Regions from separate parts of the Paenibacillus sp. ClWae2A genome, predicted to be linked through region 2. Evidence: riboswitches for the same ligand, from Rfam matches in the RefSeq annotation. Region 2 holds a riboswitch; the other holds the start of a gene.
What was found. Region 2 has a riboswitch for glycine ahead of sdaAB (L-serine ammonia-lyase, iron-sulfur-dependent subunit beta). Riboswitches for the same ligand answer to the same signal wherever they lie in the genome.
Positions count from the first base shown of each region.

Region 1: it holds a riboswitch for glycine, as region 2 does, so the genes downstream of both, gcvT (glycine cleavage system aminomethyltransferase GcvT) here and sdaAB (L-serine ammonia-lyase, iron-sulfur-dependent subunit beta) in region 2, are expected to answer to the same signal.

Region 1 is NZ_JAULSQ010000008.1:79,413-94,958, forward strand. It holds gene QVE09_RS21615 (UDP-glucose--hexose-1-phosphate uridylyltransferase) at 1-62, shown strand, start outside; gene QVE09_RS21620 (MSMEG_1061 family FMN-dependent PPOX-type flavoprotein) at 215-802, shown strand; gene QVE09_RS21625 (iron-containing alcohol dehydrogenase) at 896-2,059, shown strand; gene QVE09_RS21630 (NfeD family membrane protein) at 2,339-2,875, shown strand; gene QVE09_RS21635 (flotillin lipid rafts scaffold protein FloT) at 2,939-4,495, shown strand; gene glcT (glucose PTS transporter transcription antiterminator GlcT) at 4,662-5,516, shown strand; gene ptsG (glucose-specific PTS transporter subunit IIBC) at 5,804-7,855, shown strand; gene QVE09_RS21650 (HPr family phosphocarrier protein) at 7,933-8,208, shown strand; gene ptsP (phosphoenolpyruvate--protein phosphotransferase) at 8,201-9,913, shown strand; gene gcvPB (aminomethyl-transferring glycine dehydrogenase subunit GcvPB) at 10,209-11,648, opposite strand; gene gcvPA (aminomethyl-transferring glycine dehydrogenase subunit GcvPA) at 11,786-13,141, opposite strand; gene gcvT (glycine cleavage system aminomethyltransferase GcvT) at 13,138-14,274, opposite strand; glycine riboswitch at 14,491-14,591, opposite strand; glycine riboswitch at 14,595-14,717, opposite strand; gene gcvH (glycine cleavage system protein GcvH) at 15,062-15,454, shown strand.
Region 2 is NZ_JAULSQ010000013.1:162,143-177,688, reverse strand. It holds partial or broken gene QVE09_RS26685 (collagen-like triple helix repeat-containing protein) at 1-578, shown strand, start outside; glycine riboswitch at 719-843, shown strand; glycine riboswitch at 848-983, shown strand; gene sdaAB (L-serine ammonia-lyase, iron-sulfur-dependent subunit beta) at 1,123-1,812, shown strand; gene sdaAA (L-serine ammonia-lyase, iron-sulfur-dependent, subunit alpha) at 1,802-2,740, shown strand; gene QVE09_RS26670 (YhgE/Pip domain-containing protein) at 3,002-4,216, shown strand; gene QVE09_RS26665 (helix-turn-helix transcriptional regulator) at 4,271-4,783, shown strand; gene QVE09_RS26660 (alpha-glycosidase) at 4,926-6,680, opposite strand; gene QVE09_RS26655 (response regulator transcription factor) at 6,910-7,593, shown strand; gene QVE09_RS26650 (HAMP domain-containing sensor histidine kinase) at 7,707-9,167, shown strand; gene QVE09_RS26645 (ABC transporter ATP-binding protein) at 9,248-10,162, shown strand; gene QVE09_RS26640 (ABC transporter permease) at 10,159-10,875, shown strand; gene QVE09_RS26635 (ABC transporter permease) at 10,877-11,611, shown strand; gene QVE09_RS26630 (acyltransferase) at 11,706-12,266, opposite strand; gene QVE09_RS26625 (PAS domain S-box protein) at 12,809-15,517, shown strand.

The DNA of each region.
Region 1 (15,546 bases), on a different contig from region 2:
ATGATGATGCAGGACGTCAGGCTTTCCGTCGTTTTGTAAGCAGCATGGGATACACTGAATAGTAGTCAACAAACCAAAACACCCGCCCAATCATGAGCGGGTGTTGTTCTTGTTATTCTAGACATTTGTATGCATTGGAAAGAAATTTCAGGCAAGTTATAATGGAGTGAAGTCCTAGAGTACCACAATGAATTGAGGAAATGGGGTTAATAACTTGGAAAAGAAAGCATTGAATATTCCGTTGATTACAGATGCTGAGGAACTGCAAGGCATGGTGGGTGAACCGCATGAACATGTGCGTAACAAGGCAATTTCATTTGTGGATTCACATGTTCAGAACTTTCTATCCATGTCACCGTTATTTTTCCTCTCCACCTCCGATCGTGATGGAAAAAGTGATGTGTCACCTCGGGGTGATGGAGCGGGATTCGTAAAAGTGTATGATACATATCGGCTCGTCTATCCCGAACGCCCAGGAAATCGGCGCATAGATTCGTTGCTGAACATGTTGTCGAACCCTGGTATTGGTATGCTCTTTTTGATTCCGGGTATGAATGAAGTGCTGCGTATTAATGGTACAGCATCTATTACCAAGGATGAGGAATTCATCGCCAGTATGGGCTGGAGTGGTAAAACCATAGGTGCGGCTGTCATTGTAGATGTGGAAGAGTGTTTTATCCATTGTCCGCGGGCATTCAAACAGTCTGGATTATGGGCCTCAGAAACATGGGTCGATGCTGAGGATTTGCCTTCAACGAGCGAGATGTTTCGAGCCCATTTGGAGATTAACGGATTGTTATAAAGTGAGTGACTATCGATTTGTTTTTCTATAAACGGGGTACTATAATTGGAGTTGCACTAAAAATTCTAAACTCCATTGGAGGCGACAATAGATATGAGATCTTTCCAATTCTATAATCCAACCCGGCTGATTTTCGGCAAAGGACAACTGGAAGCATTGAAAACAGAAGTGCCGAAATACGGTAAACGGGTTCTGCTTGTATATGGTGGCGGCAGTATCAAACGCAGTGGTCTGTACGATCAAGTGATCGGTTTGCTTAAGGAAGCTGGAGCAGAAGTAACTGAACTGGCTGGTGTGGAACCTAACCCGCGTCTTTCTACGGTGCATAAAGGGGTAGACCTCTGTAAAACAAATAACATCGACCTGATCCTCGCTGTAGGTGGCGGTAGTGTACTGGACTGCTCCAAAGCCATTGCGGTAGGTGCCAAATATGATGGCGATATGTGGGATTTTGCTCAGCGCAAAGCCGTTGCACAGGACGCCCTTCCACTCGGTACCGTATTGACGATGGCAGCAACCGGTTCGGAGATGAACTCCGGTTCGGTTATTACAAATCAGGATACACAAGAAAAATTGGGCTGGGGTAGCGCATATTCATTCCCTGCTTTCTCCATTCTGGATCCGGTGAATACATACACTGTTCCACTGGACCAAACGGTGTACGGTATGGTGGATATGATGTCCCACGTATTGGAGCATTACTTCCATCTGGATGACAACACACCGGTTCAACTCGGTTTCTGTGAGACGATTCTGCGTACAGTCATGGAAGCAGCACCTCGTCTGGTTGAAGATCTGGAAAACTATGAATTGCGCGAAACGATTCTGTATTGCGGAACAATGGCACTGAATGGCGTGCTGAATATGGGTCTCGCAGGAGACTGGGCAACACATAATATTGAACACGCGGTATCCGCAGTGTATGATATTCCACATGGTGGCGGACTGGCGATCTTGTTCCCGCACTGGATGAAGCATAACCTGGATGTCAATGTGGACCGATTCAAACGTCTGGCAATTAATGTATTCGAAGTGAATCCTGAAGGCAAGTCGGACAGACAGATTGCCGAAGAAGGTATCGATGCGCTCAGCAAATTCTGGACATCCATTGGTGCCCCTAACCGTTTGGCTGATTACGATATCGATGATAGCCAGATCGACGTAATGGCTGATAAAGCCATGTTGTTTGGTCCATTCGGTAACTTCAAGAAACTGCAACGGGAAGATGTTGTATCCATCTACAAGGCTTCTCTATAATTCTATAATCACTGACAAGTCAATGGACACAACCTGATGTCCAATAACCGCAAGTCTCCTTCATGGGGGCTTGCGGTTTTTTCATGTATTCGGGCTGTACACGTGAATGATGGAGGAACATGAAGCAAGGAGAACAGAATGTCGTGATAATACCCATTATCGGATCCAGAATACATTTGAGGAAAGATTTTGAAACATTTTGATGTTAGCTACGTATTTATTTACATGTGGAGTGCTCAGTTAGGATGAATTTGCGGCAGAGGAGAGGAGGAACAGGGGATGGAGACAATTTATTGGGGGTGTCTGATCGGAGGAGCAATATTTGCGGTTGTCAGCCTTGTGCTGGGTGACTTGATTGACGGCTTGCTGGACGGAGCCTTCGAAATGCCAGGTCTTGATTTTTTCAAACCCGTTGTGCTAGCTGGTTCCATTACAACCTTCGGTGGGGCAGGCATTATGCTGACACGTTATAGTTCATTAAGTGCGATGTCGGGTCTAATATTATCCCTGCTTATAGGTATTGCTGCAGCCATGCTGGTATTCTTCGCATATATCAAACCGATGCGTAACAGCGATGTCTCGATTGCATTTTCAATGAAAGAGTTAGCTGGAAAAATTGGGGAAATCACCATTCCGGTGCCGGAAAAAGGTTTTGGCGAAGTGATGATCCGTTTTGCATCCGGTAGTACGATTCAAACGGCATCCAGTTTTGAACACCTCCCCATTGCGGCGGGAGCCCGTGTTGTTGTGGTGGATGTTGTAGATGGCGTACTGCGTGTGTCGGAATGGGATGAAAATGTACTTAAAGATTTATAAAGTATTCTTATCACCTAAGTAGTTTAAGCACTCATCATGAATGAATAAGGGGAGAGATGTGGAATGGATAATTTGAATTTGAATTGGGATGTATTGCTGATTCCTATAGTTGTAGTCGGTGTCATTCTAATTTTAGGTTTGGCTTTCTGGGCGAGATACAAAACGGTTGGACCGGATGAAGCGATGATCGTTACGGGATCATTCTTGGGTAGCAAAAATATTTCCGATGATGATTCTGGCCGAAAAATTAAGATTGTTCGTGGTGGCGGTGCATTTATCCTGCCGGTATTCCAGCAATCCGAGTTCATCTCCTTATTGTCCCACAAGCTGGATGTCTCCACACCTGAAGTGTACACGGAGCAAGGGGTTCCGGTTATTGCTGACGGCGTAGCGATTATCAAGGTTGGAGGTGCTGTAGAGGATGTTGCTACGGCAGCTGAGCAATTCATCGGTAAACCTGTAGAAGCGCTGAGAAGCGAAGCACAGGAAGTACTGGAGGGGCATTTGCGGGCCATCCTCGGTACAATGACGGTGGAAGAAGTATATCGGAACCGGGATCGGTTTGCGCAAGAGGTTCAAGGTGTAGCAGCTAGAGATCTGAAGAAAATGGGCCTTCAAATTGTTTCATTTACCATCAAGGATGTTCGTGACAAACAGGGTTACCTGGATGCTCTCGGTAAACCGAGAATTGCGGCAGTGAAGCGGGATGCCGAGATAGCTGAAGCGGAAGCGATGCGTGATGCACGTATTCAGAAGGCCAATGCGGAAGAGCAGGGTCAAAAAGCAGAGTTGCTGCGGGATACCAATATCGCTGAGGCAGCCAAAGAGAAAGAACTGAAAGTAGCCACGTTTAAGCGGGATCAGGATACAGCCAAAGCGGAAGCCGATCAGGCTTACCATATCCATGAAGCGCGAGCGAGACAGACCGTTGTGGAAGAAGAAATGAAGGTTGAACTCGTTCGTAAAGAACGTGAGATCGATCTCCAGGAAAAAGAAATCGTCGTACGTGAGAAGCAATATGATGCTGAAGTGAAGAAAAAGGCAGAAGCGGATCGTTATGCGGTGGAGCAGGCTGCCGAGGCCGATAAAGCCAAAAGAATGCGTGAAGCCGATGCTGTACAGTATTCGATCGAAACACATGCCAAAGCAACAGCTGAACAGAAGCGACTTGAAGGTCAGGCCATGGCGGATGCGGAACTTGCCAAAGGTACAGCGGATGCAGAAGTTATTCGTTTGCGTGGTCTTGCCGAAGCAGAAGCGAAGGAAAAACTGGCAGAGGCGTTCCAGAAGTTTGGCGAAGCGGCTGTACTCGATATCATTGTCAAAATGCTGCCTGAACTGGCTGGCAAAATTGCAGAGCCAATTGCATCGATTGATAAACTGACGGTGGTAGATACAGGTAAAGGTGAAGGTGCAGCGCGAGTGAGTAACTATGTTACTGAACTTATGGCGACCGCTCCAGAGATGCTCAAGAGTGTATCCGGCATCGATGTAGAGCAGCTGATTAAAGGCCTTACCAAGTCTAAAACACCTGCGCCAGTTGCCATTCAACAGAGCGAAGCTGTTACAACTCCTTCTATAATCGACAAGATTGTGGAAAGAGCTGGAGTTGACGAGTAAGAAGCACTTCGAATCTTGCATGGTTGCTCTATTGACCTTAAGGCGAATTTTTGTTACTTTTTAAGCGAGACGTCCGGCGCGGTTTGCCCGCTCCGGGTGTCTTTTCGTTCGTAACAGGGTGTGACTTAATCACACCTAAGATGGTGTGAAAAAAGAGGTGCAAACAATGAGCAGCTTGCATGTAGATAAAGCGCTAAATAATAATGTAATCATTGCACAGCATCCTGAACACGGGGAAGTCGTTGTTATTGGTAAAGGCATTGGCTTTAACCGAAAACCGAGTGATCACATTCCATTGATGGCTGTGGAGAAAATGTTCATTTTGACAAACCAGCAGGAGCAAGAGCAGTACAAACAGCTTCTTCCACAGGTGGATGAAGCACTGATCGAGATTATTAACGAAGTTATTACGTATATTGCAGAGCGTACGGACGTTCCTCTGAATGAACATATCCATATTGCATTAACCGATCACATTTCTTTCGCGTTAAAACGCAAGGAGCAGGGCATTATCATACAAAATCCATTTTTATATGAAACCCGCGAGATTTATCCTGAAGAATATCGAATGGGAGAATACGCTGTTCGTTTGATCAAAGAGAGAATGGGCGTAGATCTGGGGATGGACGAGATTGGTTTTGTTGCCCTCCATATCTATAGCGCAATGACCAATCAAAATATATCCCAGGTACGTGAACATTCACAATTGATCACTGATTTGGTGAACCTGGTGTCTGATCAACTCGATTATTCGTTTGAAACGGAATCGCTTGATTACTCTCGTTTGCTGACTCATCTTCGTTTCGCCCTTGAGCGTGTTCGCCGTGGAGACAAAGTGGAAGAGCTTCATAAGTTGGATTCCCTGCTTAAGTTGGAGTATCCCGAAATGTACTCGCTTGCATGGAAACTGACCAAAGTAATGGAGAAAAGACTGAAACTGCCGGTTTATCCTGCGGAGGTAGGTTATCTGACCATTCATCTGCAAAGGCTGAATCAACGGAAGGAAGAAGAGAATAAGTGAGATCATTCCAGTGATGGAATGAAGAATTTATTTTTTTGGTGTAAAGGCTTGCAATAGATTAGAACTGGTGCTACAATGGTTTCCGTAATCAAGCAACTGAATAAACATAAGCGACGTGTTACTGACTCGATCAGGCATGAGTTAATTAAAGTGTGATTGTTCTTTCCTTGTACAGGGTATGCTATACCCCAAGGTTGGCACAGTTTACTTTATTAATTCATGCCTTTTTTTGTGTTCCCTTGCTTGCATAACAACATACAACTTAGACGAAAGGGAGAAACGACGCGATGTTCAAAAAGCTTTTTGGTGTATTGCAAAGAGTAGGTAAAGCTCTCATGTTACCTGTAGCCATTCTACCTGCGGCAGGTTTGCTGCTCGGAATCGGTAACATGCTGGTTAATCCAGATTTCTTGCAATATGTAACGGCGCTCGACACCCCTTGGGTGAACTCGATCGCAACAATTATGATGAACGCAGGTCAGATCGTATTCGATAATCTGGCATTGCTGTTCGCCGTCGGTGTAGCCGTCGGATTGGCCGGTGGCGAAGGCGTTGCAGGTCTCGCAGCGATCATCGGTTATCTGGTCATGAACGTCACACTGGGCACCGCGGTAGGGGTTACTCCGGCAATGATCGGCGAAGTACCGGGTTATGCCAGCATCTTGGGTATCCCGACATTAAGTACAGGCGTGTTCGGAGGTATTATCATAGGTATTGCCGCCGCGCTTTGTTACAATCGATTTTTCAAAATCGAACTGCCGTCTTACCTCGGTTTCTTTGCAGGTAAACGTTTTGTTCCGATTATCACTTCGGTTGTATCCCTCTTAATCGGGTTGCTTCTGGTGATTATCTGGCCACCGATTCAAAATGGATTGAATGCTGTGTCTCACTTCATGGTAGATACAAGCCCGACATTGTCGGCATTCATCTTCGGAGTTGTAGAACGGTCATTAATTCCGTTTGGTCTTCACCACATTTTCTACTCCCCATTCTGGTTTGAGTTCGGTGAGTATGTGAACAAAGCTGGAGATGTCATCCGTGGTGACCAGCAAATCTTCTTCAATCAATTGCGTGACGGTGTGAACCTCACAGCGGGAACATTCCAAGTTGGTAAATTCCCGTTCATGATGTTTGGTTTGCCAGCGGCCGCACTTGCGATGTACCATGAAGCAAGACCAGAACACAAAAAGTATGTTGCAGGTATCATGGGTTCAGCTGCGCTGACCTCGTTCCTGACAGGGATCACAGAACCACTTGAATTCTCGTTCCTGTTTGTAGCACCAATCCTGTTTGCAGTACACTGTATCTTTGCGGGTTTGTCTTTCATGACCATGCAAATTCTGGGTGTAAAGATCGGTATGACCTTCTCCGGTGGGTTCATTGACTTCCTGATCTTCGGGATTATTCCGAACCGTACACCTTGGTGGGACGTGATTATTGTCGGATTGATTCTTGCGGTGATCTATTACTTCGGTTTCCGGTTTATCATTCGCAAATTCAATCTCAAAACACCTGGACGAGAGGATGCAACGCCTGAAACCGAATCTGGCGGAGGCTCTGGTTCAACGGATGATCTGCCCCATAACATTCTCGAAGCCTTTGGTGGCAAAGAGAATATCAAACATCTGGACGCTTGTATTACTCGTTTGCGGATTGAAGTTAATGAGAAATCCAATGTGAAAAAAGATCGTTTGAAACAATTGGGTGCATCTGGTGTACTTGAAGTGGGTAATAATGTTCAAGCCATCTTCGGAACACGTTCCGACACGATCAAATCTCAGATGCAGGATATTATTGCAGGACGAACACCAGCACCAACGCCAGCAGCTGCCAAACCAACTCCAGAAGAGGAGAAGGCACAAGGTGAGCAAGGCGAGCGCATCGTTGCTGAGGATATCGTCATGCCAGTCAATGGTGAATTGCTGGACATTACAAACGTACCTGATCCGGTATTTGCTGAGAAAATGACAGGTGATGGGTTCGCAATTTTGCCACATGATGGTACGATAACTTCTCCTGTGTATGGTAAAGTGTTTAATGTATTTCCAAGCAAACATGCCGTGGGCATTATGTCCGATGGTGGCAAGGAAGTGCTTGTTCATATAGGTGTTAATACGGTGAAGCTGAAGGGTCAAGGCTTTAACGTACTGGTACAGGAAGGTGATCTGGTATCAGCTGGTCAGCCGATTATGGAAGTGGATCTGGAGTATGTCAAAGCAAACGCTCCTTCGATCATTTCACCAGTTATTTTCACCAACCTGCCAGAGGGCTCCACGGTAACCCTGAAGAAGAGTGGAGTGCTGAAAGTTGGCGATCAGCCAATCATTGAGATAAAATAAGAAGTGTTACGACGATGGCAAGCAAGTGTAAATATATGCAATGCCTAAACCAAACTACTGAAAGTGAGATGATTGTAATGCAACAAACATTCAGAATTACAGACGAAGATGGTATCCACGCACGTCCGGCGACAGCCCTGGTTAATACAGCAAACAAATTCAAAGGTGCAGAATCCTTTGCAGAAGCTAACGGTAAAAAAGTAACTTTGAAATCCATCCTGGGTGTTCTTTCCCTCGGATTGGAACAAGGCGACACTATCAGCATCATCGTTGAAGGCGAAGGCGAAGCTGAAGCTCTTCAAGCTTTGACTGACGTTATGGTTAACGAAGGGTTGGGCGAAATTAATGCTTAATGTCTCCGGGATCGCGGCTTCGGCGGGTATTGCTATCGCCAAGGCGTTTATCTTGGAGCATCCTGACTACTCTGTAGAAAAACGCCAAATTAACGACGTTGACGCAGAGATCGCAAAACTCGACTCAGCTCTGGGTAAATCCCAGGCTGAGCTCGAGGCGATCAAAGAGCGCACTTTACAAGAGCTTGGCGAGAAAAAAGCTGAAATTTTTGCTTCGCATTTGCTCATTCTGAATGACCCGGAACTGATTGATCCGGTTAAAGCTAGAATTGCAGATGACATGATCAATGCAGAATTTGCTTTGAACGAAACGGCATCGCAATTTATCTCCATGTTTGAGAACATGAAGAGTGCATATTTGCAGGAACGTGCAGCAGATATGCGTGACGTTACCAAACGTGTGCTAAATCACTTGCTTGGTATCGACTTCATGAGTCCGGCTGAGATCAATGAAGAAGTGATCGTGCTTGCGGAGGATCTGACACCTTCCGACACGGCTCAATTGAATCGCCAATTTGTTAAAGGTTTTGCAACCAACATCGGTGGACGTACTTCTCACTCGGCGATCATGGCTCGCTCACTTGAAATTCCGGCTGTCGTTGGTACCAAGGACATCTTGGCTCAAGCGAAACAAGGCGATATGATCATTGTTGACGGTCTGGATGGTCACGTACTGGTTAACCCTACTGATGAAGTTATTACTGAATACCGTGCCAAACAGGAACAGTATGATGCACAACGTGCAGAGTGGAGAAAACTTCGTGATGAGCCAACGGTAACGGTGGACAATGTTCATGTTGAACTTGCAGCCAACATCGGTACGCCAAATGATGTAACGGGTGTTCTGGAAAACGGTGGCGAGGCTGTAGGTCTGTACCGTACCGAGTTCTTGTACATGGGCAGAGACAAGCTTCCTTCCGAAGACATTCAGTATAATGCTTACAAAGCGGTACTTGAAAAAATGGAAGGTAAACCTGTCGTTGTTCGTACACTCGACATCGGTGGAGACAAAGAGCTTCCATACCTGGATCTGCCAAAAGAAATGAATCCATTCCTCGGCTTCCGCGCAGTTCGTCTGTGTCTGGACCGTCTGGATATCTTCCGTACACAATTGCGTGCATTGCTGCGTGCAAGCGTACATGGAAACCTGCGTGTCATGTTCCCAATGATCGCAACACTCGGTGAATTCCGTGAAGCAAAAGCTGTCTTGCTCGAAGAGAAAGAGAAGCTTGTTGCTGAAGGTATTGCTGTTTCTGACAGCATTCAACTCGGAATCATGGTCGAAATTCCTTCGACTGCAGTTCTGGCGGATCAGTTTGCCAAAGAAGTGGATTTCTTCAGTATTGGAACGAACGATCTGATTCAATACACAATGGCTGCTGACCGTATGAACGAAAGAGTAGCGTATCTGTACCAACCTTACAACCCAGCCATTTTGCGTTTGGTTAAAATGGTTATCGATGCAGCGCATCGTGAAGGCAAATGGGTTGGCATGTGTGGTGAGATGGCAGGAGACGAAACCGCAATTCCATTGTTGCTTGGTCTTGGATTGGATGAGTTCAGCATGAGCGCAACTTCCATTCTGCCAGCTCGTAGTCAGATCACCAAACTGTCCCGTGCGGATATGCAGGAACTGGCTGCTAAAGCTCTGGATATGCAAACGGCTGAACAAGTCGTTGAATTGGTTCAAAGCATTAAAGCGTAATTTTGCCGGGGTTTCCTCCGGATTTGAGGTTTTTCTTTTTCCGATAATGAGCTGCATTGATGCAGCGATTTTGCCGGTATCCGCGATTCATGTGGGTATCGGCTTTTTTTGTTATGAACAGGATAATGTGATTCGGACACTGGTATACATCGGACTATAGCTTGCCTTCGTTTGAGACATGTTCTAACAGGATGATGGTGAGCTGTAAGAGTGGCATCTTTAAAGGGGAAGGCAACACAAAAAGCTCTTGCTGATTGGAACCTCAGCAAGAGCTTTCGTATTAACAATGATTTAATTAACTGCAAGCGCAGTTCAGTACAGGTTTGCGGGCTGCGGTAGTCTCATCAAGACGAGTGACCGGTGTACCATAAGGTGCGTTCAGTACCAACTCAGGTGTCTCTTCCGCTTCTTTGGCAATCCGTATCATCGTATCGATGAACCCATCCAGCGTTTCTTTGCTTTCGGTTTCTGTCGGTTCGATCATGATGCATTCCTCCACGTTGAGCGGGAAGTACACTGTAGGCGGGTGATATCCAAAATCAAGCAATCGTTTGGCAACATCCAGTGTACGCACACCATATTGTTTCAATCCCCGACCAGACATAACGAATTCATGTTTGCATACACCTGGATATGGAATCTCGTAGTAAGGTGCGAGACGGGCCATCATATAGTTAGCATTGAGTACCGCACACTCAGATACACGGCGCAATCCTTCCGGTCCATAGGTGCGAATGTAGGCATAGGCACGTACCAAAATACCGAAGTTGCCGTAGTAGGCTTTCACCCGGCCAATGGATTGATCGCCTTCACGATCGAATGCATACATACCATCATCATTTTTGATCACCATCGGTTTAGGCAGGAAGGGGATCAAACGGCTCTTCACACCGACTGGTCCGGCGCCAGGTCCACCACCGCCATGAGGTGTACTCATCGTTTTGTGCAAGTTCAGATGCACCACGTCAAAGCCCATATCACCCGGACGAGTAATGCCCATAATGGCATTGGAGTTGGCTCCGTCGTAATACAACAAACCACCAGCCTGGTGTACGATGGATGCAATCTCCTGAATGTCTTTCTCGAACAAACCAAGTGTATTCGGGTTCGTCAGCATCAATGCTGCTGTATCCGAACCAACGGCTGCACGGAGTGCGTCCAGATCGACCAGTCCATCTGCACGGGATGGAATCGTCACAGTTTCAAATCCTGCAACGGTTGCACTTGCAGGGTTGGTCCCGTGAGAAGAATCGGGTACGATGACTTTGGTACGTTGTTCACCACGACCTTCGTGGTAGGCACGGATCATCATAAGTCCAGTCCATTCTCCATGGGCACCAGCGGCTGGTTGCAGGGTTACAGCGTCCATACCTGTCAGACCTGCAAGGTCGTTTTGCAACGTATATAACAGTTCAAGTGAACCTTGAATGCTGGATTCATGCTGGTACGGATGGATTTTGGCAAAACCGTTATAACGTGCAACATCCTCATTAATCTTTGGATTGTATTTCATTGTACAAGAGCCCAGTGGATAGAATCCGTTATCTACACCGAAGTTACGACGGGACAGCGCAGTATAGTGTCGAATAACATCTACCTCGAACACTTCCGGCAGTGCTGCTGCTTCCGAACGGAGCATTTCCCGGGGAATCAACGTATCGGCAGCCTGACGAGGAACGTCACATTCTGGCAAGGAATAAGCGACACGCCCAGGGCTGCTGAGTTCAAAAATCAATGATTGTTCCGGAGCAGGAGATAAGGTTTGCGTACTACATGTTGTAACAGTCTCAGGTTGAACCGAATTGGAGACAGAGGTACCTGTTTCCGACTGTCCTTGTACCGATGTTGTCGTTGTCGTCGTCGTTTCCTGAGTCACAGCGATCCCTCCAATGCACGTGCGAATTCGTCAATCTCTTCCTTAGTGCGCCGTTCCGTAACAGCCATCAGCATATGTCCGGCAAGCTCCGGATAATCACGTCCGAGTTCGTAGCCACCAATAAAGCCTGCATCCAGCAGTTTCAACTGAAGAGTATCCAAGTCTGTTCCTTCAGGAAGCTTAATAACAAACTCATTAAATGTTGGTGCATTAAAAGTAAGGCTAACTCCAGGAATCGCAGTTAATGTATTGAGGGTGTAATGACTCTTTTGCAAATTCAGATCCGCGACATCGATCATGCCCTGTTTACCCATGATGGACATGTACACAGATGCGCTGAGTGCAAGCAAAGCTTGGTTGGAACAGATGTTGGAGGTCGCCTTTTCGCGGCGGATATGCTGCTCACGTGCTTGCAGTGTGAGTACAAATCCACGTTTGCCATTGCGATCGGTTGTCTGGCCTACAATTCGGCCAGGAATTCGGCGCATATGAGGCTGGGATACGGCGAAATATCCGCATGTCGGGCCGCCGAGTGAAGCGGCGATACCGAGGGGCTGCGCATCGCCAACAACGATGTCGGCACCCAGCTTGCCTGGGGCTTCCAGCAGACCCAGCGATAGCGGGTTAGCACTTACAACGAGCAGGCCTTTGTGCGCATGCGCGAGGTCAGCCGCTTGTTTTACATTTTCCACAGCACCAAAGAAGTTTGGACTCTGGATCATGACAGCAGCGGTATCGTCCGATATGGCAGCTTGCAGGGCATCCCAATCAGTGGCTCCATCCTTATAACCAATCTCGACAATTTCGAGGCTCAATCCATGCGCATACGCCTGCAATACCTGACGGGCTTCCGGATGAACGGTACGGGATACGATAAGCTGTTTGCGACGTGTTGCTGCTGCGGCCAGATTACCGGCTTCTGCAAAGGCAGTTGCGCCGTCATACATGCTGGCATTGGCTACAGCCATACCTGTTAATTCACAGATGTAGGATTGAAATTCGAAAATGGCCTGTAGTTCACCTTGGCTGATCTCAGGCTGATAAGGTGTGTAGGCAGTGTAGAACTCGGAACGGGAAATGACATGATTGATGACGGAAGGAACATGATGATCATATATGCCTGCGCCGAGGAAGCTGGCGTGTGTTTCGAAATTGGCGTTGGCACCAGCTTGTTTGGACATGTGACGTGTCAGTGCATATTCATCGAGTTTGGAGGATACAGGCAGCTCTCCCTGATAACGGATCTCTTTTGGAATGTCCTGAAACAGTTCCTCCAGCGTATCCACACCGATGGTTGCGAGCATGGCGCTCTGATCTTGCTCAGTCATGGGAATGTAACGGTGCTTGCTCATGCTTGGTCAGCTCCTTGAGTAGGTGTCTTTGACGTACGTGTCCGTTTATGAAAAGGGGTCTTCACGACCTCGGCTTTTAGTTTCTTGCCGCGGATCTCAATCTCAAGCGGGGTTCCCAGCGCAGCGTATTTACTGTCGATGAGAGCAAGCCCCAGATTACGCTTCAATGTAGGTGATTGTGTGCCTGTAGTAACTTCGCCAATCTGTACGCCTTCGGCGTAAATCGGATAATGAGGGCGGGGAATACCGCGCTCCAGCACTTCGATGCCGACCAATTTGCGGGCAGGCCCGTCATTTTTTTGCTGTAACAAGGCTTCGTGTCCGATAAAAGGTCCCGCATTCAGCTTCACAAACATACCTACGCCAGCTTCGAGTGGAGAGATGGTTGCCGACAATTCCTGTCCATACAGGGGGAGCCTTGCTTCAAAGCGCAGTGTATCCCGGGCACCAAGTCCGGTTGGTACGAGTCCGTGACCTTCACCGGCTTGCATTAATCCATTCCACACCGCAGCAGCCTGGTCCGCAGGTACATATAGTTCAAAGCCGTCCTCACCGGTATAACCGGTACGGGACAACAGTAATTTAACGCCGCATACCTCTGCCTGCTGTACAAAATGGAAAGGCTCAATCGAGGATACATCCGTATCTGTAACTTTCCCGATAATGTCTACAGCCAGTGGTCCTTGCAAGGCGAGCAGCGCCGTCTGCTCCGAATCGTTGGTCATGCTCACGCCAGGGATCAAGTGCTCTTGCAGCCACGCCCAATCCTTGTCGATGTTAGAGGCGTTAACAACGAGCATATAATGCTGATCTTCCAGCTTATACACGAGCAGATCATCCACCACACCGCCATCTGGGTAACACATCAGGGTGTACTGGGCTTGACCCGGAACGAGCGTGGTCACATCATTGGTCATCATTTGTTGCAAAAAAACTTCAGCCTGCTCACCCTGTACTGTGAATTCGCCCATATGGGATACATCAAACAGTCCAGCACGCTCACGCACCGCTTCATGTTCTTTCTGGATTCCGCTAAATTGTACCGGAAGCTCCCAGCCTCCAAAATCAATGCACCGTACGCCTTCGTATTGCTGATAGAGTGGGAAGAGTGGTGTTCTAAGCAAATCGGACATCAAATCACCTCGTCATGGGCCGTCAGCCGGCCGGATATACAATCGTGGATCAATGAACCAGGGTATTTTTAAATTTTTCAGCAGAGATTTTTAGTAGATAAGTATGGTAAGGCAGCTATGGCAGCGCTGATCTGAATCCTGTTTTTCGTTTTTTGGGAAAAAGGAAAAGGACAGGCCAAAGAATCGGCATGCCAAGTAGCACGCTGTATTCTAAGGCTCTGTCCCTTGTACCTGAGAGTTACCCCGCTGCCTTGTGCAGCAGGTTTCCCCTTGGGTGATCATAACGCCCGCTCAGGGCGAATAGATGCTCTCCAGAGTTGCGTCCCGTAAAAGTCCTTTTGCCTGAGAGATTCACCCCCGCTTATCGGTGGTTTACTCCTTCGGCGTTACCTCATGTACATCCCGAATCGGGTGTCACGGGTAATCTCTCCCTTTACATTCATCCGCGGGTATAACATAGTCCAATAAACACATTTACTCCTCTCATTAAAACGTGAATCCACTACCGATGTCAAGAACGATGTCATAGATCATAACTAAAAACCGAATATTTAATTTATCTTAAATGTTATTGTTCGTGTATTTAAAAAGACTACGCTTACTATTCTAATATTCACCAGTATATGAAGAAAGAGTGTAATCGGGTTACAGGATTTAGAGGTGATCAATAAATAAATTGTGAGGTATCTTGACATTTGAATCAAAAATATCATACGCTATGTTCTGGGAAAAAGGTTAAGGTCAAAGAACGCATGCACTCATTTAATGAAAAGCGAGGCGGATATCGATGAGCGAATTGAAAAGTGATTTCCTGTACAGTGAAGAGCACGAATGGGTGCAAACCGTAGGGGAGGATACTGTACGTATTGGCATTACCGAGTTCGCGCAGCATCAGCTGGGTGACATTGTGTTTGTGGAATTGCCTGACCTTGAAACCAATGTAAAAGCAGAGGACAGCATTGGAACGATCGAATCGGTCAAAACGGTTTCGGACTTGTTTTCTCCCGTCACTGGTTCAATTATTGCAGTGAATGATTCGTTGCAGGACTCCCCTGAACTTGTCAACAGCTCTCCATACGAGGAAGGCTGGATGATTGAAATCCGTGTTGAGGGAGATCTGACAGCAGCATTGTCTACATTGATGAATGCAGACGCGTATCGTAAACATACGGAAGAATAGTATCAACGAACTTGTACTTATTAACATATATTTTATAATGAATTGAAATGAACTTCATATTGTTTCGACCTGTGTGAGCCTGAGGCTTGCAC
Region 2 (15,546 bases):
TGACGGGAACAACCGGGACGGCTGGTGTAACCGGAGCAACGGGAGCGACCGGAACCACTGGGGCTACAGGAGCGACAGGCGTGACGGGAACAGCCGGGACAGCTGGTGTAACGGGAGCAACGGGAGCGACCGGGGCCACTGGTGCAACAGGAGCTACCGGATCGACAGCAGCAGCTGCTCCTGCAGATTCTTCCCTGTTTGCTGATAGTCAGACAACGGCGTTGCCTCTTCCATTGACCGGTGAAACAACCATTCAGACCCTCAATGTACCCGTGGTGGCAGGTCAACGCGTTAAAATCGATAATAGTACACAAGTAGCAGTAGTTGTAGGGTCTAACTGGAGTATTGCGTATAACATTAACCTGAGGCGTAACGGAGTTCTAATTAATCAATTGCAACTCTCAAGGACCGGGAATGCTGCGGGAACGTTGAGGTTTCTTTCTTCTAACACTTACGTGGATACTTCTCCTGCGACAACGACTAACGCATATACGATAAGTATTGAATTTACGACAACCAGCAACGTCACGAGTGCCTCAGCGGAAGTGAGAAATGTGAATGCTATTCGCTTCAGTTAAAATAGACATTGGACTTATGGTAATTACACGTTACTTTTGTTGACATATATGATATTGTACATTACTCTATGGGTATACACGATCAAAAATTTAGAAATGTACCATTCCGATTAAGAATCAAATTAAGATAATACAGCGGATGATAACGAGCGGGAGAGACCTGAGTTAGCTGAGCAAAATGGCTAGTGTTCAGGCACCGAAGGAGCAAGCTGCTGCGCACCCGGTGCAGTGGTTAATCTCTCAGGTAAATGTACCATCGTTGGACGCAACTCTGGAGAGTGCGCGAACTGCGCCACCCAAGGGGTATATGATCAGTCATTCCGGTGACCTTGTCTGTAACCACAGGCAGTGCACCTTGTCGTGAGACACTGCTGATCGTGAAACTCTCAGGTATCGAGGACAGAGAGAGGGCCTAAGGCCTTCTGCTGTCCTTTTTTGATGTCATCATATCCAAAATAAGGGACATTGTGGATGGAACTCCTGGATCGAAATGACGAATACATTTTACAAATATGAATCATGATTATTAATGGAGGGTTACAAGGTGCGATTTAAAGATGTTTTCTCAATTATTGGTCCGTCGATGACGGGGCCTTCAAGTTCACATACAGCTGGAGCAGCAAGGTTAGGGAGAATTGCTCGTCAGTGGCTAGGGTGTACGCCTGAACGTGCCCGGCTGACGTTATACGGTTCATTCGCTGATACGTATCAGGGGCACGGAACAGATCTGGCACTGATCGGCGGTCTGCTGGACTATGTCACAGACGATCCACGTATCCCGGATGCGGAGCGATACGCAGAGGAAGCGGGCATGGAGGTTGAGTTTTATACAAGTGGCCTGCCTGCTCCTCATCCAAATACGGTCAAAATTGAGTTGTGGCATGGAGAACGTGCCTGCTCCTTGATCGGTGCATCCATTGGTGGTGGTAGTGTATCGGTGCATTCGATGAATGATTTTCGTGTTCAGATTAGTGGTGAGTTTCCGACACTTGTTCTGCGGCATGCAGACAAAGCAGGGGTGCTTGCGTCGGTAACGTCCACGATCAGTTCATCCGGGGTTAACATCGGCTATATGCAGGTGGACCGGAAAGCCCGTGATGGCGAAGCACTTACCGCGATGGAAATGGATGGTGTGCCTAATCCTGATATGCTCAAGCGTCTAAAGGAGCTGGACCATGTGCTGGACATTCGTGTTATCGATTTGAAGAGAGGAGTTGATTCGGATGCGGTTTAAACATTTGCACGAGCTGAATACGATCTGTACAGCAGAATCCAAAACCATCGCTCAGCTAATGATCGAGGAGCAGGTTCAGGAGACCAATACACCGGAAGCGGATGTTGTGAAGCAGATGTCTGAATATTATCAGGTGATGAAGGAAGCGGTACGCAAAGGGTTAACGGAAGATACAACATCACGCAGTGGATTAACAGGTGGAGACGGTAAAAAAATGGCCGAGTACATTCGCAAGGGTGAGACTTGCTCAGGTGATGCTTCCGCACTTGCCATGGCGTATGCCCTGTGTGTATCTGAAGTGAATGCCTCCATGGGCCGGATTGTGGCAACACCAACGGCAGGTTCCTGCGGCATTATCCCGGGTGTGTTTATCAGTTCACAGGAGCGGTTTGGCTGGACGGACGAACATTTGGTGAACGGGTTGTTCTGTGCGGGAGCAATTGGTTATGTTATTGCCAACAATTCATTTATCTCAGGTGCGGAAGGTGGCTGTCAGGCGGAAGTGGGTTCCGCGATTGGCATGGCTGCGGGTGCCATGGTTGAACTGCGTGGAGGTACACCGGAGCAGGTCGTTCATGCCGTAGGCTTGGCGTTAAAAAATACACTGGGCCTGATCTGCGATCCGGTCGCAGGCCTCGTTGAAATTCCGTGCATCGTCCGTAATGGACTGGGTGCAGTTACGGCGCTGGCTGCGGCTGACATGGCCCTGGCCGGAGTGCGTAGTGCCATTCCGTCAGATGAAGTCATCGACGTCATGCTGGAAGTAGGCAGTGCGATGCCGAGCCGCCACCGGGAGACAGCCCAGGGCGGGTTGGCCCAAACGCCAACAGGCCGCAAAATGATGCAGAAGCTGGCTAAACCAAAGGCAAAGCGTGCCGAGCCTGAGCCAAAGTCCCCTGCTGGAAATGATGTAGAACCTAAGGTGTAACAGGGATTGATATGAATTAAATCTAACGCTAACCCGTGGAACCTTGAGCCTTGATTATTACAGTTGAAGTAGAGCTCCCTGCGTGATATGAAAAGCCGATACCAATCTTCCTAGTGAAGAGAGGTATCGGCTTTTTTTGTCTTTATCCAACAAAGAAAAATAAAAATATTGACGATCTATATATCAAGTTGATATATTAACAAATGTTATATATCAACTTGATATATATAAGGCGAAACAAAACTAAAGGAGATGGATAGAATGAAAGGAATTATCCAGACGAGTCTGCTGTTTTTGAAAAATGGAGCTACTATTGTGGGTTTAATTACGGCCGTGCTGTTTCAGGTGTTTTTTAACATCATCTGGCTTAGTGGATACGATCACGTTAATGAGAGAATGACTGAGCTAGCTGTAACTATTGTGAATGAAGACGGGGCTGCAGCTGAGCCTTTGGCCGAGTCTTTGGCAGCGGGTCTGAATTTCGAGATCAAACCATCTGAATCGATACAAGAAGCGAGACAGATGTTAACGGACCGGGATGTATACATGATCATTGAGATTCCATCAGGTTTCATGCAGCAGGCAGAAGACTTGTCGAAGCCGATGGCAGTTAAGTATGTGATGAACGAATCGAATGTGGCTACCGTGAAAAGTGTGATGCAGAACGTAGCCGCACAAGTTACAGCGACATTGAACCGTGAAGTACAACAGGAGGCTATTCACGGAGTGCTGAATCAATCCGGTATGACTGCTGATCAGGCCGATGCGTTGGCGCTGGGGTTATCTTCACGTGTTGAGGCAGAGGTGGAGCGGCAGAATCCTGTTGATAATTTTGCTTCCTCGATGGTACCGATGTTGATTGTAACGGCTACGTTTACCGGAGCGATGTTGCTAACCATGAATCTGCAAAAGGTTTCTGGTGAACTGAGTGGCAGGGCAGGGAAATGGGAGCGCTTCTGGGCACGTAACATCGTTAATCTTGGTGCGGCATTTATCGTTTCGCTCGTTGGCTCGGGTATGATGCACATTATGGGGGTATCATCAGCAGACGGTTGGTTCATGTTATGGCTGTTCCAGTTACTAATCACCATATCTTTTCTATTCATGGCTCAATTGAGTTTGCTGTTGCTTGGCAATGCTGGAGCTTGGTTAAACAGTGCGCTGTTACCTCTGCTTATGCTGTCCTCGGGATCAACGATTCCGCGAGATGTAATGCCTGAGTTCTACCAATTTATCGGTCATTATCTCCCAGCGACTTATGCTGTAGAAGGGATGATGAACCTTGTGCTCGGAGGAAACGGAATCGGCCGGGATGCGATGTTGCTCGCCGTAATCGGTGGTGTAACACTGACTCTGGGTGCGCTTTGCACCTGGATCAGACGCTCCGGCCCGGTACGTTCTGAAGCTCGTAGGGAGGACCAGCCTGCTGCTGTGCCTGTTGCACTGAAAGCAACCGTTTCGTCATCTGATCATTGAACAAGGGGTACTGATTGTGATACGTTAAGGGGAATGGAAAGGAGCGGTACACCGATGAACACGCAGCATGTCATCCTCGGAATACTGCACAATCAGCCAAGTTCCGGATACGAGATCAAGCAGTACTTTGAACAATATTTTTCATTTTTCTTTGATGCCAGCTTTGGCACCATATATCCTACACTTGCGAAGATGGAAAAGTCAGGATTGCTGACTAAGGAATCGGTGAAGCAGGAAGGGAAACCTGATAAGAACGTGTATTCATTGACCCCTGAAGGAGCAGCGCAATTTCACGCCTATTTAATGAGTCCTTTGGAAGCTGAGGTATTTCGTTCTGATTTTCTGATGCGTTTGTACTTCGGAGAGTTGGCGGATGAAGATACCGTAACGGGTTGGATCTCGACCCAGTTGAAGCGCAAGGAATTGTTATATGCTGAACTTCAGCGCCAGATGGAAGAATTCGGTGAACACATTTCGCCTGCACAGCGTCTGTGTCTGCAAGTGGGGCTTGTACAATATGAGGCCACCATCCAGTTGCTCAAGGAACAGCTGGTTCAGCCAGAGTAATCCATGGTCATAATGAATAACGTCAAAATCAAATAGGCACTCATCAGATCCGGAACAGGTCTGTGAGCGCCTATTTGGTTTTTATATTCCGATGAAGTGCACCCATGTCCGGTCTTGCATAAAAGCAAATACATCTTGGTGTTTATGTGAGACTAGTACTCAGTACGGCATATCCATACGCGGGCAGTTCAATGGCGAGCACGCCATCTTCCTTGGCGGTACGATGGTTTCCGCCGAATAACTCGGTCCATTCCTCGTCACCAGCCTCCAGCTCGACAATAGCCGTCTCTTCTGATCGATTGAACAGAACCAGAATGCGTTCCTCCTCATTTTGCCGCTCAAATACCAGTTGGCTGCCATCAGGACGAGCCTGCAAGAAACGAACGGTGCCTTCTGCACGCAGGGCAGGATGAGCATGACGCAGGGCGATCAGTTTCTGATAAAAGTCGAACAGCTCTCGGTCCTGCTTCGCTTCATCCCATTCCATGCATTTACGGCAGCCCGGATCATGTTCGCCGTCCATGCCAATCTCGTCTCCGTAATAGATGCACGGAGCACCCATATAACTGAACTGGAACAACGCAGCCAGCTTCATCTTGCGCTGGTCACCTTCACACAGCGTGAGCAGCCGCGGGGTATCGTGGCTGTCCAGCAAATTAAACGCCACTTCGCTGGCCTGAAGCGGGTAACGGGACAACTGTCGCCCGATGGAGTTCGCGAACTGTTCGGCGTGCATCGTATTTTTCACAAAGAAAGCATTCACGGCATCGGTAAACGGATAGTTCATAGACGCATCGAACTGGTCGCCTTGCAGCCAGGAAGAAGACTCGTTCCATACTTCCCCCAGAATATAGGCATCCGGATTAGCGGCTTTGACTACACGGCGGAAATCACGCCAGAATGCATCATCCACTTCGTCTGCCACATCCAGTCGCCATCCGTCCGCACCCACTTCCTTGATCCAGTACTCGGCAACCTCCAGCAGATAGGCCTTCACCTCGGCATTCTCCGTATTCAGCTTTGGCATGTGCGCTTCGAATCCGAAGGTCTCATAGGTAGGAATGCCTTCCTTCACGTCCAGCGGGAATTCATGTACATGGAACCAGTCCTTGTATTTGGATTGTTCTCCGTTCTTCTGCACATCCACAAACGGCGCAAATGTCTTCCCGGAATGGTTGAACACAGCATCCAGAAGTACGCGAATTCCACGTGCATGGCACAGCTCGACAAGTCGTTTCACGGTATCTGCATCACCAAAATGCCGATCTACCCGCAGGTAGTCTTCGGTATCGTATTTGTGATTGGTGGTGGCTTCGAAGATGGGTGTGAAGTAGATCGCATTAATGCCAAGATCGCTGATGTAATCCAGGTGGTCGATCACGCCCTGAAGGTCACCGCCGAAGAAATTGAAAGGTGTCGGCTCGCCACCCCACGGCTCTACCTTTTCTGGACTAATATCCGGGTTGCCGTTGGCAAATCGTTCTGGAAAAATTTGATAGAACACGGCATCCTTAACCCATGCAGGGGGTGTGAATACAGCTCCGGCATGAATATAAGGGAACTGGAACATACGACCCGGATCGTCCGGTTCTTCTTTCTGGAAGTCCGTCTCGGTCATCCAGATCTGTTCGTCTCCGTTTTTGAGCAGAAAAGTGTACTTCAATCGGTGGTAGGGAGGTTTCACCTCACCCTCGTAATAATCGAACATGGAGTCAGAGGTGAACTTCGTTAAGGGAACCAGCGCTTTGGTTGCATCCCACGCATATTTATCCCCGGTCAGGGCATGTACCTCGGTCAGATCATTCTTTTTGGCACGCAGGCGCAGGTGGATTGTATCTTGGTCATAGGCATAGGCCCAGTTTCGTTTCGGTTGATGATAGATGGCTTCCAGCAGCATAATGAAATTCCTCCCGTCAGGTGTAGAACTGATATGTACTTGGTAGACTTGATTGATATAACAATCCTCCACGTTAATGGATAAGTTATAATTAGCATGTGTGGTCACGTATAGGAATTCAACATTGTTTCAACAAGACATGAATCCATATGTTATAGACAGCTTTTATTATGATGATGCTCAGATATATCATTAACCCAATGGGGACAGAAAGGAAACGAATATTCGGATGAAAACCAAACTGTTATATATTGAAGATGATACGGAAATTGCGACTTGGGTCAGAGCCGATCTGGAGGAGCGCGGTTATGAGGTGGTATGGCTGGGCAGTGGCGAAGGTGCAGCGGAGGCTGCTGTTGGTTGCTCACTCATTATTCTGGATGTCATGCTGCCCGGGCTGGATGGATTTACGGTGGGCCAGCGACTGAAAAAAGAACATCCCGCCGTGCCCATTGTCATGCTCTCGGCCAGAACGTCCATTGACGACAAATTGCATGGTCTTGATTTTGCCGATGACTATGTCACCAAACCATTTCATCCCGATGAATTGGCAGCGCGAATTGAGGTCCAACTGCGTAAGGCGGGAACTGCGGTCTCATCGGATTCAGCTCTGAAGCTGGATCATCTCTCCATCTATGAGAAGGACAACCGGATCGTCAATGAGGAGACGGGGGATGAGATTGTTTTATCGGGAAAACAGTTCCACATCTTCGCCTATCTGCTACGACATATGGGCATGATTCGAACCAAAGAGCAGATCTATGAAGCCGTCTGGAACGAGCCCTATCTGGATGGAGACAAGACTTTGATGGTACATATTCGACATCTACGCGAAAAGCTGGAGCTTGATCCGGCCAATCCGGTCGTTATTCAGACGGTCCGCGGTGTGGGATATCGTGTGAAGAAGCCATGATCCGACGGTTCAGAGCAAGGAAGACGATGAATGGAGAATGGAAAGGAGAACCGCGCATAGATCCTAAGCATAAGCAAACCAAGCAGGGCAAGCTACGCTTTGGGCGGTCCTTGATGTCCAGATATATCATCCTGATTCTGGCGGCCGTATTATTCGTGCCCGTCGTTCTGCCGATCATATCCATCATTTATGTGGTCGTGGTGAATAACACAAATACGAATCAAACGGCACCCTATGGTGATGTTACCCGGATCAGTAACCTCTGGTCGCGTGAAGCAGAAAATCTAGATGGTGCTTCAGATGAGGAAATTAAGGCCCGTTTGGAGCAATTACATGCATCTTATCCCAAATCTTCCATGTATCGTGTGAATGCTAACGGTGAAACCCTCTTCATTATCGGTGGTGAGGGTGTAACCATTCAGAAATCCACATCCCCGGACGGCAGGACAGACACAACATTGAGATGGTCACTGGACTCCGGGCAAACGGCAGAGACTCGAATTCCAGCCATATGGAATGTGAACAACACAATACAATTCATGAAAGAAGCTTCCTTTCGCGATCCATTGACTGTAGTTGCATATATTGGCGGGGCTGAACAGGACAAAGGACAGGGCTTCATGATCATTGAAGTGCCCCGATCACTTCTGCAAATGACACAGAGTAACTGGCCGATGGAGCTCCTGTATCTCGGCATTGTCATGATCATCATCTTTCTGAGCTTCATCATGATGTCGATTCTCTTCTTCGCACGCATTCGCAAACGACTTATTCGTTTGCAGACGGCCATGATGACCACGGGCAAGGAGGGCATCCCGCTTCCGGTAGATATCCGCCGGTCAGACGAAATTGGTCAACTGGAGGAATCATTTAACCAGATGGTGTATCAACTGTCCAACAGCCGCCAGCGTGAACGCGAGGAAGAACAATTACGCAAACGTCTCATTGCCGGGCTCTCCCATGATCTGCGTACCCCGCTAACGGTGATTCGTGGACATATGCATGCTTTGCACAAGGAAGAGCTGAGCGAGCAAGGTGACCGTTCATTACATCGCATGGAATCGAAGATGGAGGACCTCGGTGGGCTCATTGACAACATGTTATCCTACAATTTGCTCACAAGCGGGAAATATACGCTGAAGCTGGAAGAGAAAGATATGCTGCGGATTGTCAGGGAAACGGCGGCGGCCTGGTACCCGGTCTGGGAGAAAGAGCAATTTGAAATTGATATTGACCTGCCAGAGGAACCGCTGATCTGGCATATGGATGAACAGGGCATGCGCCGTATTCTCGATAATCTGTTCCAGAACGTGATCCGACATGCTGCCAGCGGGAAGTATATTGGCATATCGACCCAGGAGATTCAGGGTGAGACAGCCATCGTTATTCAGGATCGGGGTCCGGGAATGCAACAGGATTCCGACACCAAAGGCACAGGTCTGGGCTTATCCATTGTAGATCTGTTGATTCGTGAGATGGGACTGCGCAAGCGGGTAGACAGTTCCGATGCGGGTGTCCAGACATATATCTACAGTGGTAAGGGAAACAGTGGAAACAACCAACCGCTGAGATAGCTTTTTTAAACTAAACTTAAACTAGAGACTACTTTGGCTTTAACCTTGGAAGGTTACGATAGTTCCGAGGTGATCATACAGTGAGTGAAAATATTATTCAAACGGCGAATTTATGGAAAACATACCGGGACCGTGCAGCGGTCCGTGAACTTGATCTGCATATTAAAAAGGGAGATATTTACGGCTTCCTCGGTCCCAACGGTGCCGGCAAAACAACAACGATTCGCATGCTTCTCGGCTTAATTAAACCAACCAAAGGCGTGATCCGTATCTTTGACAAGGATATCCGCAAGGATCGCATGGATATTCTGCGCCGTGTGGGCTCATTGGTCGAATACCCGTCCTATTACGGACATCTGAACGCAGTAGAGAATCTGGAAACCTTGCGCCGCATTATCAATGTCCCGAAATCAAGAATTGCTGAAGTGCTATCCATTGTAGATCTTACTAAGGATGCCAAACGTTCAGTGAAGGGGTATTCCCTTGGGATGAAGCAACGTCTGGGGATTGCCAGCGCTTTACTGGGTGAACCGGAGCTGCTGATTCTGGACGAGCCAACGAATGGGCTTGATCCTGCCGGCATTCAGGAGATTCGGGAACTGATCAAACGCATGCCTCTGGAACATGGCATTACCGTTCTGGTTTCCAGCCACTTGCTGAGTGAAGTCGAACAGATGGCAAGCCGCGTTGGTATTATCCGTGAAGGCAAGATGGTGCTTCAGGATACCATCGCAAGTCTGCATAGTCAGACGGGTAGCTCTATCCGGTTAACGGTTTCCGAGCCGGAAGAGGCTATGAAGCTGGCGAGAGAACAGGGGCAATTTGGCCAGCGACAAGGATCTGCGTTAACGTTCCCTTATATGGATAACAGTTCAGTGGCACTGCTTGTGCGCCGATTAATTGAGCAGGATCATGATGTGTATCGTGTAGAGGAACAGCGTCAGTCGCTGGAAGATCTGTTCATGCGGGTCATTGGCGAGGGGGCTTCCATATGACCGGGCGTGCATTATCGTCAGACTGGCTCAAGATTCGGGGGAAAGGGATCTGGTTTCTTGTCTTTCTGGCCCCTCTTGGATTGACAGCGATGCAGGCGCTTAATTTTGGCTTACGGTTGGACTATCTGAAAGAGCAGTATGCAGATAACCTGTGGGGCGGATTATTGGGCAATGTGGTTGTCTTTGTGCCCTTGTCTCTGATGCTGGGAGCAACCATTCTCAGCTCCATGATTGCTAATGTTGAGCATGAACAGGGATCGTGGAAACAGTTGCTCGCGATGCCGATTTCCAGACCAGCCGTGTATTTAGCCAAGTTCTTGCTTGCTTGTGTGCTGCTGGTGATCTCCTGCCTGCTGCTAACCGCAGGAATTGTAGGTCTGGGTCTGATCCTCGGATTCCATGCCAGTGAGATCCCTTGGACACATGCGATCAAGCTGGGGCTATTGCCTTTGGCTGGTGCACTTCCGGTGTTGTCACTGGAGTTGTGGCTTACGATGGTTAACAAAAATCAGGCGCTTCCCGTCACCCTGGGCATCGTTCTCGCGATAACGGGCATGTTCTCGCTCAGTATCTCACCGAGCTTTCCGCTCGCATGGGCACAGATGGCCTGGAATGGGCCCAATCCATACCTCTATGCAGGCATGGGAGCAGGTCTTGGGATATTGATCCTGTTGATAGGTATGGTGCATTTTAGCCGGAAGGATGTGGCCTGATATGAGCTTTGCGACAACGTACTTCCGAATTTTGTCCGCTGAACGATTGAAAATGGGCAAGTCACCCATATGGCTCCTGATTCTGCTGAGTCCACTCATTGCGCTGCTCATCGGACTGTTGTCCACGCCATCGGGGAATTGGCAGGTATTGATGACCACGATGGTTTTCCTGCACGGATTGTTATTGTTACCGATGCTGACTGGTGTGTTTACGTCCTTTGTCTGCCGTTTCGAACATGCAGGGGGAGGGTGGAAACAGATGCTGGTTTTGCCACTCACACGTTCAGGTGTATATGCAGGTAAGCTGACGATTGTACTCATGCTTCTGGCGGGTACGCAAGTATTGTTGCTGATGTCCATTCTGCTGGCAGGCATGGTTCACGGCATTACGATGCCGGTACCTTGGGGATTCTTGGCGAGCAAACTGCTGCTTGGGTTGCTGGCCTGTGTACCCTTGTCTGCCTTGCAGATGTTTGTTTCCCTGGTGTGGAGCAGCTTTGCCGCACCGCTCGCGCTGAATTTTGCACTGACAGTGCCGAATATTCTTATCGTAAACTCGGCTACATATGGGCCGTATTATCCATGGGCACAACCGATGATTCTGATGACACCAATGGATGGGGGAGGTTTCGGAGCCTATAATGTACCACTGATGACAATGCTGGCAGTTGTCGGAGGCAGTGCTGTTATTTTTATTGGAATCGGCATGATGTATTTTGCAAAAAAAGAAATCTGAATAATCCATTACGCACTTGGTTATCGTAGATCAAAATCCTCTTTAAGCAAAACATGCAAAGCTCTATTGTATGTATGCTTCAGGAGGATTTTTTCTAATGTCTTACCCACCCATCATGAATGGTCAGCTCCCGAATGATTTTGGCTGGTGCCCCGGCTACAAGTGTATTTTCGGGTACATCTTTGGTTACCGTACTTCCTGCTGCCACGACTGCATTTCTGCCAATGGTCACTCCGGGCAGAATGAGCGCGCCTGTACCGATCCAGACATTATCCTGAATCACAATTCGCTTGGCAGTCTGGCTCCCGTCATCCAGAGAGTCAATCCGGTGATAGGCACTGTCAAATATGCTTGTTCGAGGACCAATCATGACGTTATTGCCGATGGTCACTTCAACGTTAGCGGCAATCCCCACACCGGCATTAATCATGACGTCATCGCCAATCGTTAATCGCGCGCCCTTGACCACGGTTAACTGGGTTCCCCAAGGTTTGCCTATGATGTTAAGTCGCTTTCCCACCTGCAAGTCACCCAATCTATTCAGATAAACCTTACCCCGAATTCGTGGCAGCAGGCCCATAGCGGGCTGAATTTTACCAAAGATGGCCAAGCCTCTTAGTTTACCGTAAGCAATTTTAACTCTGTTGGGCAGCATGATTCATCCGTCCTCTCCGTAGTCGAAAAACGTTTTTTAACGATTATAGCCTTTTTGATACAAATTGTATCGTTATTTTTACATCGAGGCATCGTAAGAGTGCTAACAAATTTGAGGAGTCTTATTCAAGGATTTGAAGTGATCCCAGAAATCTAAGGAACTTGAGACATGTTATATCCAATGAAACAACCGTTTGCAGCGTTTATATCAGGAGATTTATGGGGATTAACGTGTCTGATGTTCTTTTCGCCAGAATCAGCTGCCTTGAACTTCAAGTTTGTGAGAGGCTTACATTGATCCTTGTATAACTTGCTTGCCTTTGAAGACGCCTCCTACGTAAAATCAAAATTCCAAGTATTACATCACACATCATGTGAATTGGATCATAGATTGTAAGCAAAATGAGACGAGAATCTGGTAAAATAAAAAAAGCTGTTTCTAGGCAGGCTTACATGGTTATTCGAGGGTAGGCCCATTTTTGTAAGGGATAATTAATCCCTGCTGTTAGATGAAGAAAGTGGCTGAGAAAAGAGGGGTAAGCCTTGGATATTAATAAAACGGAAACCCTGAAGCGCATTATTTCTGAGGGAAGTTCTTACCAATCACTGTTTTTTAACCATCCGGATGCCATTTATGTAATGGACATCCATGGAAACTATATTGATGCTAATCCCTCGGTAGAGCGGATATCTGGGTATACACTGGATGACTTGATTCGTATGAATCAGAGTGAGATCTGTCCTCCGGACAGTGAAAATTCACGCAAACAATACATTAAAGAGGTACTGGCTGGACGTTCAGTCAGTAATCCCATTACTTTTTATCATAAAGATGGTTCCCTGAAACAGGCAGAGATAACGTATGTGCCTATAACGGAGGGAAAAGAAGTTGTAGGAATCTATGGCATTGCCAAAGATGTTACCGATATCCTGGAAGTGCAACGTGAGCTTAAGGAGGCACAGGAGAAATATCAGGTGCTGGCTGACCATGCACAAGATCTGATTACAACTTGTGCTACGGATGGCGAGTTATTATACGTTTCCCCTTCCGTGTACACCTTACTGGGTTATAAGCCGGAGGAAGTCATAGGAAAGTCCTTCAAGGATTATTGTTATCCGGGAGATTATCCGGACTCTATGGATCTTTCCAAGATCGGCAATGGCTGCAAGATGCGTGTGTTGCACAAGAAGGGACATTATATCTGGATGGAGACATTGGCGAAACCTGTGGCCGGAGAACGTGGGAAGACTACCCAGATTGTAAGCATCAGCAGGGATATCACCCAGCATAAAGATGCGGAAAGACGTCTTCGGGAAAGCCGTCAGCGATACAGATCGTTGTTCGAACATAACCCGGCAGCTGTGTATTCATTGAATCTGGAAGGTAAATACAGCGCAGTGAACAGCAAACTGGTGCAAATGTTGGATATTTCGCGCAATAAGCTTATTGGCCAATCTTTTTTATCCAATCTGGATAAATGCGAAGTGCAATATGGCAAACATTATTTTGACATGGTGAAGCAAGGCGAACCGCAATATTATGAGACCCGAGTCGTTAATTCAAGTGGTCGGAAGATTGAAGTATCTGTTACGAATGTGCCCATTATTGTGGATAAGGAAATGGTGGGCGTCTATGGGATCGTGTCCGATATTACCGAGCGCAAGGAATACACGGAACGGATTCAGGAGCTCAGCAAGCAACATGAGCTGATTCTCAACACGGTTACGGAAGGAATATTTGGTTTGGATGCGGATGGAATCACCATGTTTATGAATCCAGCAGCAGCTTCGATGTTCGGTTATGAGGCGAAAGAATTCATTGGAAAAAACTCACATCCCATCATCCATCACACCCGTGCAGACGGAAGTCATTTGCCACAAGAAGAATGCCCGATCCACATGACCGTGTTGGATGGACAGATACGTTCAATCAAGGAAGATGTGTTCTGGCGTAAAGATGGCAGCAGCTTTCTGGTGCAGTATCAGGTGACGCCGATTATTGAACAGGGACAGATTCAGGGTGCTGTGGTTGTATTTAATGATGTGACTGGCGAACGTGAAATTGTACGTGCCAAAGAAACAGCTGAGCTGGCAGCTCAGGCCAAGTCAGAATTTCTGTCAATGGTTAGCCATGAGATCCGGACACCGATGAACGGGATCGTGGGGATGACAGAATTGTTGATCGGTACCGATTTATCGGAAGAGCAGCGTGAATATGCCGAGATTATTCGAGACAGCGGCGATGCTCTGCTGAACATCCTTAATGATATTTTGGACTTCAGTAAGCTGGAATCCGGGAAAATGGCACTGGCTTATGAACCATTTGCATTACGCAAGATGCTGGAACAGGTTGCCGAACTGTTTAAACCGCTTGCAGATGAGAAACATCTGGAGATCAGATATCGTCTCAATCCGAGCATCCCTGAGTTCATGGTTGGTGACGCCATACGTATCCGGCAGATTCTGGTGAACTTGGTTGGCAATGCGCTCAAGTTCACAGATCAGGGAAGCATTGAGGTTGCCGTGGATATTATCAAGGGCAGAAAGCCTGAAGACAGTGTTCTTGATTTTGCGGTGCAAGATACGGGAATTGGCATCCCGGCTGACAAGCTGGATCAGTTGTTCCAGTCCTTCTCTCAACTGCATCCGGTGATTAACCGCAAATATGGTGGTACCGGACTGGGACTGGTCATCTCCAAGCGACTCGTGGAGATCATGGGAGGCAGTATCAGTGTCGAGAGTATAGAAGGGGAAGGATCAACCTTCCGGTTTGCTGTTCCAGCGGCGAGTGTAGATGCTTCAGCAGAACAGACAGCAAGTCAGTTCCATCATGATCGTACACGTCAGAGTGACAGGGTCGCCATGCGTATTCTGGTGGCGGAGGATCATCCAGTGAACCGTAAGATTTTGCGAGAATATCTGGAGAAGCTCGGATACCATGCAGATGTGTGTACTAATGGCGTAGAAGCGATTGATGCCATCTCTCAGAATGCTTATGATATTGTCCTGATGGATATTCATATGCCGGTGATGGATGGACTGAAGGCGACAGACCTGTTACACCGCCTAATTCCACGGGATCGCATACCTCCAATCATCGCAGTTACAGGCAATGCCAAACGTGAAGATAAGGAAGCTTGTCTGGAGATTGGTATGCGTGACTTTATTAGCAAACCGGTTATGCTGAGTGAGTTGAAGCGGGTGTTACAGCAATGGGGGCCAAGGGACGAACCTCAACTTGCACCGAATTGAACAACCACTCAAATTAATTTCATAACTCA